One region of the Halalkalibacter sp. HAAS-P014 genome, then DNA from elsewhere that is predicted to be linked to it. Evidence: a T-box and tRNA genes for the amino acid it is inferred to sense, from the RefSeq annotation. Region 1 holds a T-box; the other holds one or more tRNA genes.

The links. The T-box of region 1 lies ahead of tyrS (tyrosine--tRNA ligase). A T-box ahead of a tRNA ligase gene usually reads a tRNA of that ligase, here a tRNA-Tyr.
Region 2: it encodes a tRNA-Tyr, which carries the amino acid that the T-box ahead of tyrS (tyrosine--tRNA ligase) is inferred to sense. The anticodon was not compared.

Annotation. Positions count from the first base shown of each region.
Region 1 covers NZ_JBWQTV010000023.1:48,185-55,205, forward strand. Annotated here, with positions in the region: gene AC1FXZ_RS18100 (sensor domain-containing diguanylate cyclase) at 1-933, opposite strand, end outside; gene rpsD (30S ribosomal protein S4) at 1,545-2,147, shown strand; gene tyrS (tyrosine--tRNA ligase) at 2,345-3,586, opposite strand; T-box leader at 3,639-3,853, opposite strand; gene AC1FXZ_RS18115 (transglycosylase domain-containing protein) at 4,024-6,807, shown strand; gene acsA (acetate--CoA ligase) at 6,950-7,021, opposite strand, start outside.
Region 2 covers NZ_JBWQTV010000025.1:2,435-9,455, reverse strand. Annotated here, with positions in the region: gene glmM (phosphoglucosamine mutase) at 1-337, opposite strand, end outside; gene AC1FXZ_RS19475 (CdaR family protein) at 337-1,602, opposite strand; gene cdaA (diadenylate cyclase CdaA) at 1,595-2,419, opposite strand; gene AC1FXZ_RS19465 (zf-HC2 domain-containing protein) at 2,628-3,266, opposite strand; gene sigW (RNA polymerase sigma factor SigW) at 3,282-3,845, opposite strand; gene AC1FXZ_RS19455 (Spo0E family sporulation regulatory protein-aspartic acid phosphatase) at 4,075-4,254, shown strand; tRNA gene AC1FXZ_RS19450 (tRNA-Ala) at 4,310-4,385, opposite strand; tRNA gene AC1FXZ_RS19445 (tRNA-Gly) at 4,388-4,462, opposite strand; tRNA gene AC1FXZ_RS19440 (tRNA-Lys) at 4,476-4,551, opposite strand; tRNA gene AC1FXZ_RS19435 (tRNA-Gln) at 4,775-4,849, opposite strand; tRNA gene AC1FXZ_RS19430 (tRNA-Tyr) at 4,854-4,938, opposite strand; tRNA gene AC1FXZ_RS19425 (tRNA-Thr) at 4,953-5,025, opposite strand; tRNA gene AC1FXZ_RS19420 (tRNA-Val) at 5,029-5,104, opposite strand; tRNA gene AC1FXZ_RS19415 (tRNA-Glu) at 5,186-5,260, opposite strand; gene AC1FXZ_RS19410 (hypothetical protein) at 5,403-5,597, shown strand; gene AC1FXZ_RS19405 (Gfo/Idh/MocA family protein) at 5,709-6,710, opposite strand; gene AC1FXZ_RS19400 (methyl-accepting chemotaxis protein) at 6,876-7,021, shown strand, end outside.

The sequences.
Region 1 (7,021 bases):
AACAAAAGCTAGTTCAGCCAATTGGTCACTACTTTCTTTGCCATACATGAAAGGCTTAACTGGTAAATCTTCTTTCACCTCCCATTCTTGCGATAGTAATAAATGTACCTGAAATTCCGGATACGCTCTTTTAATAGCTTCGACAATCTCACCTAGAACTTCTGCTATATCCATTGTCGAATGAAATTTTTTTGTCACACGCATTAAAATATTTTTACGTTCCTCCTCTTTCTTTCGAATTCCCTCGTAATATCCCTTTTTAAATAAAGGGATTAATTTTGTCAACCATTGTTGATAGTCAGCTCTCGATAAAATCGCATCTTCTACCAACTGGAAGGTAAATAAAAAAACAATCTTCACATTGTCCTCAATATCAATTGTGAAAATTAAGTATGAATCTCTGTTGTTATGAAAGAACTGTTCATTAGGAACAACAAAAAGATTACTTTCCTGTATCTTTACATAACTAACCAACTCTTTCTTTTTCAACAATTTCACAACTTCTTTATTCGTTGAAGATAAGGTGGTTACACTATTATTTTTTAATTCACAAATAAGCAGTTGGCTCTTTCTTTTGGGGCTACGCAAATAGCATTTCACTAATGCCTCGGCCAAAACATTATGAATGATTTCATACTTTGCTTCATCTAGTACGTTCTCTATTGTTATGGCCGGGAATTGTTCAATACTAGGTATATAAACAGAAGAAATGCCCGTTGACAGTGCATCAATGTAAACTTGCAAGAGCTTTATATTTTCTCTTGTACATTGAACAACTACACCAATAAAAAGCTTGATATCACCAGAAAGCTGAAGAGGGGCAGTAAACTGACGGTAGTTACCACCATGATTTGAGACATTTTCAGCAAGATCACTTTGTGAGGACTTAACTGCCTCAACTAGTGTCTTGGGAACATAACCTACTACCTCCATCGAAAGAATACTCTTGTTCGAGGCAATAAAAAAAATTGCAGGCTTAAAAAAATGAGTATTTATAAACGGTCGAGAAACAATTGCTTCCAATATATTTTTGTATTTATGATTACTTTGTTCATTGATCAAATACTGATTCACTTCTCTACACCACACAATCGTGCAAGAAAATTCAAAAAGAACTTTGCACGTTTTTTATGCTTACAAGGTCATTTATACTATTCACAAAAGTAAGTTATTCTAAAAATAAGACAAATTACCTATGTCTCGAGATTGTTACATTACATCCTCGGGTATTCCATTTCCAATTATACTACTTATTGCCCTCTAGTAATAAATAAATTTCATCTAATTCTAGAAAACCTTCTTCATAAGCCTTTCTTGACAACAGTATCTTCTATTCTTATAATAGAGTTTGTGTGAAATAAGACAGCCACGGTAAATGTACAATGTTAGGTCATTTTGTTCCTCGAGCGGCTGAATCATTCCGAGGTGCATCGTGTAACTTCTAGCTGTCGAAGCGAAGGTGCATGAAAGCAAAATGAACGTTGTATAAGATTACCAGCCGGTTGTTATTTTGCAACATCAAAATAACAAGGAGGAGTCAAATTATGGCTCGTTATACAGGTCCATCTTGGAAATTATCTCGTCGTTTAGGAATTTCACTAAGTGGTACGGGTAAAGAATTAGCAAAGCGTCCGTATGCTCCAGGGCAACACGGTCCAAATCAACGTAAAAAGCTTTCTGAATATGGTTTACAACTTCAAGAAAAGCAAAAGCTTCGTCACATGTACGGAGTAAATGAGCGTCAATTCCGTCGCATCTTTGATGATGCTGGTAAAATGGGTGGTATCCACGGTGAGAACTTCATGATTCTTCTTGAGTCTCGTCTTGATAACCTAGTTTACCGTATGGGACTTGCTCGTACTCGTCGTGCAGCACGTCAATTAGTTAACCATGGTCACATCTTAGTTGATGGAAGTCGCGTTGACATCCCATCTTACCGAGTTAAGCCTGGTCAAGCAATTGGTGTTCGTGAAAAGTCACGCAACCTTGACGTAATCAAGGAAGCACTTGAAGGAAACGACTTTGTTCCAGCATATGTTACTTTTGATGCTGAGAGCTTACAAGGAACATACAGCCGTCTTCCAGAACGTTCTGAACTTCCTGCTGAAATTACAGAAGCTCTTATCGTTGAGTTCTACTCACGTTAAGGTTTATGCAAAAGCCAGTCTTATGGACTGGCTTTTTTTGCGCAACGAAAATACGACTCCTTGAAATGGAGTCGTATTAATTTTGCCTTAACCTTTAAGTTCATTTCATGAAGGACTTTTCCATGCCTTTTTAAGGTATTTTCTCCCTCATATACTATCTTTCACCTTTCCGACTAGCCTGAAACTCTAAACCCCGTTTATTTCGTTAATTTCATAAATTTACGTTTCCCTACTTGGATAATCATTCCCTCTTCTATTTCAACTTGGAGTTGGACATCCTCCACTTTCTCCTCATTGATTTTCACTCCACCGTTTTGGATCATTCTGCGAGCTTCTCCTTTAGATGCTTGCATTTTTAATTCCACTAACAAATCAACGATCCAGATAGGAGATTCTCCTTCCCATTTCGTTTCAGGAATATCTGTTGGGAGGGCACGCTTTTGAAATACTGTCTGGAAATAGTTTTTAGCTTCATCAGCCGCTTCTTTTCCGTGATACATTTCAACGAAAAGCGCACCTAAATTCATTTTTGCATCGCGTGGATGAACACTTCCATCTGCTAATCCAACTTCTAATTTTTCAATCTCTTCCATTGGTAAGTCAGTTGCTAATTTATAATATTTAATCATTAATTCATCTGGAATGGACATTGACTTTCCAAAAATTTCATTTGGTGCTTCATCAATTCCAATATAGTTATTTAATGACTTGGACATCTTTCTTTCACCGTCAAGACCTTCGATTAGTGGTAAAGTAATAGCAACCTGCTTTTCTTTCCCGTATGCTTCTTGAAGCGTTCTTCCCATTAACAAGTTAAACTTTTGATCTGTTCCCCCAACCTCGATATCCGTATCGAGGGCCACTGAGTCATATCCTTGCATAAGTGGGTAAAAGAATTCATGAACTGAAATTGGTTGCCCCGACTTATAGCGTTTTTCAAAGTCATCTCTCTCCAACATTCTAGCAACTGTCATATTAGCAGCCAGCTTAACGACATCTTCAAACTGTAAAGGTTTCAACCACTCAGAGTTATAATAAATTGTCACTTTATCCATATCTAGAATTTTCCCGTATTGTTCCACATATGTTTCAGCATTCTTTTTTACTTCTTCATCTGTTAATTGTTTACGTGTCTCTGATTTCCCTGTTGGATCACCAATACGGCCAGTAAAATCACCAATAAGCATTTGAATCTCATGACCTAGCTCTTGGAATTGACGTAGTTTATGGAGTGGGACTGTGTGTCCAATGTGGACATCGGGTGCTGACGGATCCATACCCAATTTAATCTTTAGAGGTTTACCCGTTACCACCGATATCTCAATTTTCTTTCTAAAATCTGCTTCCGGAACAATTTCTACAACACCACGTTGCAGGAATGCTAATTGTCTTTCTACTTCTGCTTGTTGCTCTTTTGTTAAAGTAAATTCCTTATCCATAATCAAATACCCCAATTCTATAATTTTATATAAAAAAAAGACCTCCTCCCTAAAAAGGGACGAGGTCTTCGCGTTACCACCCTTGTTGAAGAAAGAATGTCCTTCTTTTCTCCCACTCTATTACGTTAACGGAATCACCCGTTCTTTGCTTATCACAAAGAAAGCTCCTGACTGTAATTCATCCTTCGCTTTTGTGCTAATTCACAGCGACCATTAGCTCTCTTTAACAGGGAAGCAAGGACTACTTCGATCATTCTTCGCATACAATTATTAAGTTTTCACTGGACTGGAAGAATGTTATCGATTCTCCCCACGTTAATTGCTAATGTATCTTTTTTACCATAGCGAATACAATTTGTCAATCAGAAATCCAATTTAAACCATATCTTCATTCGACACCATATGATATAATATTTACGGAATATAGGAGGTTTGTTATGAAAAATAAAGTTTCATCATTTGTAGAGAAACTCAAATTGATTCCTAGGAAACTCCACCAACATAGAGTCTTTCGAAAGATTGGCATTACATATCAAGTATTTTGGAATTTATTTCTCATTTTTCTCGTTTTAGGATGTATGTCTATCTTTTTCATTGGTGGTGTGGGAGCAGGGTATTTTGCCTCTCTGGTAAAAAATGAACCCCTTCGTACCTCTGATGAGATGCGAACACTAATCTATGACTACGAAGAAACAAGTAGAGTTTATTTTGCCGATAATGTTTATCTTGGGGAATTGCCTTCAGATATCGAGCGTTATCAAGTGCCTTTAAGTGACATATCCTCTCATTTAATAAATGCAATTATTGCTACTGAAGATGAATACTTCTATGAGCATGAGGGGATTGTTCCTAAGGCATTAATGCGTGCAACATACCAGGAGTTGGCAAACTCTTCACTTCAAACTGGTGGTAGTACGTTAACTCAGCAACTCATCAAAAATCAAATATTAACAAGTGAAGTATCTTTTGATCGAAAAGCAAAGGAAATTTTACTTGCTATGAGATTAGAGCACTTTTTAGGTAAGGATGAAATTTTAGAGGCTTATTTAAATATTGTTCCTTTTGGACGTAACGCTTCTGGTCGGCAGATAGCCGGTGCACAAGCTGCTGCTATCGGGATATTCGGTGTAGATGCAAGTGAATTATCAATCCCTCAAGCTGCCTATATTGCTGGTTTGCCACAAAGTCCATTCGGTTATACACCTTTCCAACAGGGGGGAAAAGTAAAAGATAACCTGGAACCTAGTTTAAATAGGATGAGGACGGTCCTTACTAGAATGCATGAGACTGGTTATATTGATGAAGACCAATTCAATGACGCTCTCAATTACGACATTGCAGGAGATTTTACAGAACGAACCCCTGCACCAATCGAGAAATATCCTTATCTAACAAACGAAGTGTTGAATCGCGCTGCCACAGTCTTAGCTGAGAAGAAATTGGAAGATGGCGATCATGACCTTGATGAACTAGCTCAGGAAGAAATATATAATCTGTTAACTCGGTATGAAGAGGAAGCAAAAAGCGAACTACGTCATAACGGTTATCATATTCATACAACAATCGACGAGGAGGTTTACACAGCTATGCAAGATGCTGTGAAAACTGATCATCTTTTCGGACCTGAAAAGGGTGGGCAACAAGAAGAAGTCGGAGCGATTCTAATCGAAAATCATAGTGGTGCGATTAAAGGATTTGTCGGTGGTCGAAAAGAGGAATACGGAAGAGAGTTTAACCGAGCAACTCAAGCTTACAGACAGAATGGTTCTACGATGAAGCCACTGCTTGCTTATGCACCTGCTATCGAAATTGGGGCTGTACAACCGGGTATCGTTATTCCTGATACACCTCATAATTACCCTGGTGGAGATTCTGTTTCAAACTTTGATAACAGTTACAGAGGTTTATTATCTGCCAGACAATCGCTAGCTCAATCGCGTAATATTCCAGCAGTCCGTGCTTTTGAGATGGTTCCCCATGAACAAGCACGTGAAACACTTCTTAAATTAGGGTTTCGTTTAAATAGTTCAGAACCGTACCCATCGGCTCCACTCGGTTCAACCCATTATAATGTAACTGTTGAACAAAATACGAATGCTTATGCAACATTTGCAAATGGAGGAAAGTACGTCGAATCCTATATGATCGAGCGGATTGAAACTCCTGATGGCGAGGTCCTGTTTGAACATGAGCCAGCTGAAGTAGAAGTATTCAGTCCACAAACATCTTATCTTGTTTTAGATATGTTACGGGATGTTTTAAAACCTGGTGGTACAGCTAACTCAATACCTGGTAGATTAAACTTCTCTACTGATTGGGCTGGAAAAACTGGTACTTCAAATAGAACTCGTGATTCATGGTTTGTTGGAACGAACCCGAATGTAACATTAGGTGTGTGGATTGGTTACGATGAAAGAGAGTCAATTCAACAATCGGTAAACGGATTACGTTATGGTCAAAGAACACAACAAATCTGGTCTAATATTGCCAACGCTGCACACGGCAAAGATCCTAATTTAATGGCTCCTAACGAGTCATTCGCAAGACCTGATGGTATAGTATCCCAATCCATCTGCAGTTTGACAGGGCTCTTACCATCATCGGCTTGTCAAGAAGCTGGCCTTGTAACAACAGATCTTTTCGATTCTAGATTTCTTCCATCTAAACGTGATGACAGTCTGGAAAGTGCACGGTATGTTACCATTGACGGAACTAATTATTTAGCTCGTTCGTCAACACCATCTGAATTTTCGAATGAAGGTGTGATGGTCTCAAACAGTATTGGAAATCTAGGAGACCTTTCTCAGTATTTACCTGATAATTTGGGAGGATTAATTCCCGATAAAGAGGCTCCTGATAACGGAAGAGATCCAGATGAGGTGAGTGGCGTAAAGTTAACTGACAGTATACTTTCTTGGTCGAAACATTCCGATAACGATATAGTTGGTTATCGAATTTATAGAAGTAGTAAAGGTGGAGATTATAGCCACTATCAAAATATAAAAGGTAACGACACAACTTCGTACGATCTGAACGGAAATGATTACTCTTATTATGTAACTGCTGTTGACACGCAAGGTCGAGAATCATCTGCTTCATCTATTGTAGAAGGAGCTAACTATTCAGTTGATTCCGAAGAATCGGATGACGACGAAAGCAACGATGATGATGATGATGATGATGATGACGATGACGATCAAGAAAATGAAGATGACGAGTAACCCCGTAAAAATACAGTAACAGGCGTGTCCCAAAGGTCAAATCCACACCTATTGGGACTACTCCCCAATAAATGTGCTTGAATAAGCAACCTAACAAAAGCGAAGCCTACATCCACTCAATTTGGATGTAGGCTTCTTATAATTAATCTTCCATTGTTGATAAATCACCTGTCGGCAAATCTAACTCCCATGCCTTAAGTACACGTCTCATGAT
Region 2 (7,021 bases), on a different contig from region 1:
CAAAAAACTTGATTCCATTATCAGGAACCGGGTTATGCGAAGCAGAGATCATTACACCTGCATTAGCGCTCAAAGCTTTTGTTAAGAATGCGACTCCAGGAGTTGAAATAACCCCTAATCGCATCACTTCTGCTCCAATTGATAAAAGCCCTGCAACAAGCGCACTTTCGAGCATTTCTCCTGAAATACGTGTATCTCGCCCGATCACAACTCGAGGTTTCTCGGTATCTTTTGTTAAAACATATCCACCCATTCTCCCCAATTTAAAAGCTAACTCCGGGGTAAGTTCCGTATTTGCAACCCCTCGCACACCATCAGTACCAAAATAATTTCCCATTATTCATTCTCTCCTTCAAACAACTCATCACCAGGTTGTGATGTAATAGTAATTGGAATTGTATTTTCAATTAAACTGAAGCCGACATTAGCAGGCCCATTAATTTGTATTTCAACTTCGTGCTCACCAGCCGATAAATTACTTACATCTACGAACGCTTGAATATCCGTTAGTTCTAACCTTTCAAGTTGTTCTTCTGAACCTCTTGCAATAGCCGTTATTTCCTTCGTTTCGCTACCATTAAACGTTACATCCTCATTCTCACGTTGACCAACAACTTCAACTGGAATTCCACTAATCTCCACCGTTTCTTCCTCTGTAACCGTAATATCGAGCGTTACAGTCTCCGGTGACACACGTTCGACACCTGGTGGAGTTGGTACATTCACCTCTAGCGTTTGGTCTTCTGTTATTTCACTCATGTCTAATGGACCCACTTCAACTACATTCATTCTGTCGATCACATCAGTCGAGCCATAGACGGTTACCTCTTCAGGTTCCATTCTAATCTCATTAATACTTACCCCTTCTGGTAACTCCCCTTCTCGAACAATTTTTAATGGAATCGTCCGGTTAGGGCTCGTAACAGGCACCTTTACATCAACAACTTGAGGATCTACTGAAAGTGTTAATTCATTTCCATTATCATCATAAATCTTCACTGGTGTCGTTTCCTCAATTGTTTTATCAGCTCCTGCTACATCGACATAAGCTTTTACTTCACTTATTTTCGCAACTACACTTTTCGCTGCCGTTACATCAACATTTAATGGTGATACAAGTGGTGTTCCAACAGTATACCCTTCCTCAACTTCACCCGAGTTAATAATATCTACTTGTACTGGGAACGAGACGGTTTGTTTCTCTTCTAATTCAACTCGAACATATTGTGGTACAACAGATACACTTAAGTCATTTGGGAAATTACGATGCTCAACACTTAACGTATGAACACCTTCTCCACGATCCCTAACATCAACAAACACTTCGTAGGAAGGTCTTGTTAATTGAAATAATGTTAATGAGCTTTGTGGCCCTTTCAAATTCACTTGAACATGTTCTGTTTGGTCAATGATCGCATAATTGTCTTCATCATATAGAACATTTAACTCAACATCTTCAAGAGTATAAGAAGCCTGTGTAATAGCTGGCAAAACACCCGGTTGAGAAGCCATATCGTCAATATTCACCATTGTAAATAGCATTAACGCAATAAAAAAAGAGATAATTTTAACAAACCAATGGCTGTTGAACAATTTATCCATTTTTCTTCCCTCCCCACTGCCAACGTGAAGTGGTTGTTTGCTTGCTTTCTGTTAGAAGCTCTCGTTCCAATAGAGTACGAAGCTTCTCCTCATCAAGATCTCTATGTAACTCACCGTTTTTCGTTAATGAAATACTTCCCGTTTCTTCAGATACAATAATCGTTATGGAATCTGTGACTTCACTTACTCCAAGAGCAGCTCTATGTCTTGTCCCAAGCTCTTTTGAAATAAAAGGATTTTCTGATAACGGCAAATAACAAGCAGCAGCCAAAATCGTATTTTCTTTTAAAATCACAGCCCCATCATGTAGTGGTGTATTAGGAATGAATGTATTGATAAGCAACTCCGAAGTTAACTTGGCATTCATTTGTATTCCTGTCTCCACATAATCCGTCATTCCAGTTTCTCTTTCTAACGTCATAAGAGCTCCGATCCGTCGCTTTCCCATATAGGAAGAAGCTTTCACAATGGCGTCAATAGATGTTTTAACAGAATCGTCTTGAGGAACTGTTCTGCTTGAAAAGAAACGCCCTCTTCCTAACTGTTCTAGCGCACGTCTAAGCTCCGGCTGGAAAATAATAATGATAGCTAACAGTCCATATGTAAATGTTTGATTCATTAAAAATTCCAGCGTACGCAGTCCCAAAAACCTACTAAGAAACCAAATCGCTAATATGACGGTAATCCCTTTTACTAGCTGTACTGCCCTAGTCCCACGTATAATCATGATCGCCTTGTACACGACATACGTAACGAGCAAAATATCAACAATTTGCCCAATATAATTGAGCAAACCAACTTCTGCGAGTGAAAACATGGCTCTTCCTCCAAACCATTAAGACATGCATCTAAAGAGATCTATGATCTAGACCTCTTTTTTCCTTGACCCATTATATCACAGTCTAGGAACAAAGTAGAATTCTACACTGTTAGAGATCTTCAATTCATTGACGATTAACCTCAGCAAGGTTTACACGCCTGCTATGACCGACACAGCAGGCGCGTAACATGAGGACTCATCCTCTTTATTCATTCGAGCTCTCATTACCTGTAATTGCAATGACTTCTCTAAAAAAGCTCTTAATATTGTACCATGCCCATTCTAATGCTTGATTCAGCTCTTTAATTTCACCCGATACATGACCAGTAGATGCATAATAGGCTTCACTATTTACCAAGAGTACATTCCCTTGCACCTCACCATCTACTTTCAATAGTCCATTTCGAACGACTAAATCGCCTTCAATCACTTCTCCTTCAGGCACAACAACTTCTCCATTTTCCTGGTCTATTTGAACTTTCCCTGATCCCGTAACTGCCACTTGCTCACCAGTCGTATTCCAAAGAGATGTAACACTTCCAAGCATAAGCAATATAAAAATAGCTGCAGAAACAAGAATTGGATGTTTCCTCGTCCATTGTTTCCACTTTGACACTTGCTTTCGTTCAGGTAAATTAGCCATCACCTTGTCAGTAAAGCCTTCAGGTGCTTCTATATGAGATGCGCTCTGTACAAAGGCTATTACCTTCTTTAACTCATGAAAGTGTTGTTTACAAGAAGCACAGTTTTTAAGATGTCGGTCTAATTGTTTCTTTTCTTCTTCTGACGCACGAGAATCAACTACTTTTTCGATTAACTCTTCATAGTGCTGTTCACACTTCATGCTAAACACCCCTTTCTATACATGACGCATTCTCTTTCTAAGAGCTTCTCTGCCTCGATGAACTCTAGTTTTAACCGTTGCAGGAGGTATATCAAGGATATCGCTTATCTCATTAATCGATAAGTCTTCTATATATTTTAGAATGATCGCTGTACGGTATTTGGGTGGTAGTTGATTAATCTCAGATTGTACCCATTGCTGCATTTCTATTGCTACTACCTGGTCATCAGGACGTTCTTCATCAGCTGCTAACTGCGATTCAACTGTCAACCCTTCTGACCCTCTCACCTGGTCTTGTAAATAGAAATCAGGCTTTTTCTTTCGTAAGCGATCAATGGCTACATTGGTCGCAATACGAAACAACCAAGTTGAAAACTTTCGATTATTATCAAAACGGTCAAGGTTCGTATAGGCGCGTAAAAAAGCTTCTTGCGCCACATCTTGTGCTTCATGAATATTTCCAACCATGCGATAGGCTACCTGGTATACTTTATCTTTATAAAGATCAACAATCTCTGCAAAAGCCTGTTGATTCCCTTTTTTCACTTCTTTAATTAACCTTCTTACAATTGTATCCATATAAATACCCCTGCCTAGATTCAATCTATCTTCATTTACGGATGAATAGTGATGAAAGTTTCAAAATACAACTAAAAATAGGAATTACATCCTATATAAATCTATCATAACATGATTTTATGTTTCACTTCTTAAAAAATAGGGTATTAAAATAATACTTAAGGCCAAGCTTATGAGGTAATCTTATAAACTTACTATTAAACTCATTCTCTTATAAGGATGTGATTAAATGGATTTGAAAGAACAACTTATTCTTAGAGAAATTGAACGATACAGAGATTTATTAAATAAAAAGGCGAAAACTATTCCTCTCCATTCACAAGAGATTATACAGCACAGTCAAAAGCTCGACGAACTCCTCAATGAGTACGAATTAAAATTAAAAGAACAAATGACGATCAAACAATAAATCAAAAGAAAAAAGCCATAGATAGTAAATCTATGGCTTTTGATATCAATATGTATGGTGGAGCCTAGCGGGATCGAACCGCTGACCTCCTGCGTGCAAGGCAGGCGCTCTCCCAGCTGAGCTAAGGCCCCATTGGAGCGGAAGACGAGATTCGAACTCGCGACCCCCACCTTGGCAAGGTGGTGTTCTACCACTGAACTACTTCCGCATACATGTAGAAATGGTGAGCCATGAAGGACTCGAACCTTCGACCCTCTGATTAAAAGTCAGATGCTCTACCAACTGAGCTAATGGCTCTTGCAGTTATTCCGTTGAAGGATTTCACGATGCTTACGGACGATGTTGCGCTCCGGGGTCCTACCTGTTCTTTCCTCTTCTAATAACGCTCTGTTGCTTGCTGCGTCAGAACAACTCGTTGTTGTTCAAGTAGCCTTGCTCGTAACTGAGCTAATGCCTCTCAAAAAGAAAAAAATCGATCATTAACTCTACTTAGAGCAATCATCTAAAAAAAAAAAAAAAATGGCTGGGCTAGCAGGATTCGAACCTACGCATGACGGAATCAAAATCCGTTGCCTTACCGCTTGGCGATAGCCCAGTGATGGTGGAGGGGGACGGATTCGAACCGCCGAACCCGGAGGGAGCGGATTTACAGTCCGCCGCGTTTAGCCACTTCGCTACCCCTCCACGAAACAAAACGATGCCGGCCAGAGGACTTGAACCCCCAACCTACTGATTACAAGTCAGTTGCTCTACCAATTGAGCTAGGCCGGCATATGGTGGAGGATGACGGGATCGAACCGCCGACCCCCTGCTTGTAAGGCAGGTGCTCTCCCAGCTGAGCTAATCCTCCAGTTTGGATGTAAGAGGTAAGATGTTGGAGGTTAGAAAAGTCTTCTTCTAACTTCTCACTTCTAATCTCTATCTTCTAGAATGGTGACCCGTACGGGATTCGAACCCGTGTTACCGCCGTGAAAGGGCGGTGTCTTAACCGCTTGACCAACGGGCCATTTCTTACTGACAAAAAATATTATACCGAAAGAAAAAGACAATCGCAAGTCCTTTTTTTTAAAAAAAATTAGGTTTCTCACCTCTTGATTATACGAACATACATTCGTTATAATAATAGAAAAAGCCTGAGGTGATGAATGATGAATGACCACAAACCCATGTACTCTCGCGAAGAGCTAGTAACGCTTTTAGACTATGTACAGCATAAAGCAAAAATAGAGACAAAAATCCAAGTTGCTGAATGTATGCTCGATTATGGAATAGATAAAAAACTCGTTGGTGCTATAACAGGCTTAACATCTAAACAATTAACGAGTCGCACACGAATCATTTGAACATAAAAAGAGGTAGTCTCGAGTTAGATGAGATAGCCTCTTAATTTAAATTTCCCACTACTTCTAAGTTCAAAACCAGCCTTTGGGGGCAATACCTTTTTGCAATACACACTATTTATTATAAGTATAATAATGATTCACCAGTTCATTCATAACCCAGTTCGTTCTTGCGCCTGTTAAACCGTTACTAAGGCATTGATTACTTCCTTTTCCAGTTAGATCGGCGATAATCGTTTCTATAAGAGGTTGATGCACGTGTTGTGGTGGATCAAAACTCCATTGCTTTGTCCCGTTTACTGTCGTTAATACAACGGGTTCGTTACTGAAAGTCGAAAATGTGATTTTCCCTTCACTACCGACAATTTCATTTATTTCGATATTCTCAAAAGCAGTAAAGCACCACTTTCCAATACCGTGAACACCCGACTCAAAAAGATAACTTCCTGTGACGATATCTTCTGCTCGGTAATGTCCCGCTTGGTTTGAAGCAAACCCTTGAGCAGATTTAATAGGTCCAAGTAAAAAGTCTAATATGTCGAACGTGTGGCTTCCTAGATCATAAAACAGTCCACCTCCTGGCAAATCGGGTTGAACGCGCCATGGGGGGGTTTTCGAGTCGATCTCATCCTTTTTCGCTTGTTCGTAGTGAGTCGTTGTGACAAACCGAACGTCTCCAATTGCCTTTTGCTCTAATAACTCTTTTATTTTCAAAAATCTCGGATGTGCTCTGCGATAGTAAGCTACATAAAGAGGAACTCCAGCTTCTTCACATGCAGTGATCATTTCTTGGCATTCAGCGTAATTTCGTGCCATAGGTTTTTCTACGTATACCGGTTTCCCAGCTTGCGCTACTTTCAGTGTGTATTCTTTATGTGAGCTTGGTGGTGTTGCAATATAAACAGCATCAACATCAGGATCTTTAATGAGTGCATCAGCATTATCGTACCACTTTGCCACATTATGTCGCTTCGCATAGTCTTTTGCAAGCTCTCCTGTTCGACGCATTACAGCAACCAATTCTGAGTTGTTAATCTTTTGGAATGCAGGTCCACTTTTCACTTCTGTCACATCCCCACATCCGATGATGCCCCAACGAATATTATTTAATTTCATTTTATGATCCTCCATCTTTTTAAACAATATGATCTAGTATAAACTTTTTCACTTATTCTACAAAGAAAACATGCATATAAAAGGGCTTTCATTAAAAAACTCACAGAAAAAAGTCGATTTATGCCGTATAATGGAGGACAGTTTATTAGAAGAGGAGAACAACATATGAATTTAATGAGAAAGTTACTTTTGGGATTTTTTAGTGTCATCTTATTATTAGGGATCATGACGTCCATTACTTACCTTCAATTTAATCAAGTTGATGATGAATACGGTCACGTGATTGAAGATCGTTCAGGAAAAATACGTTA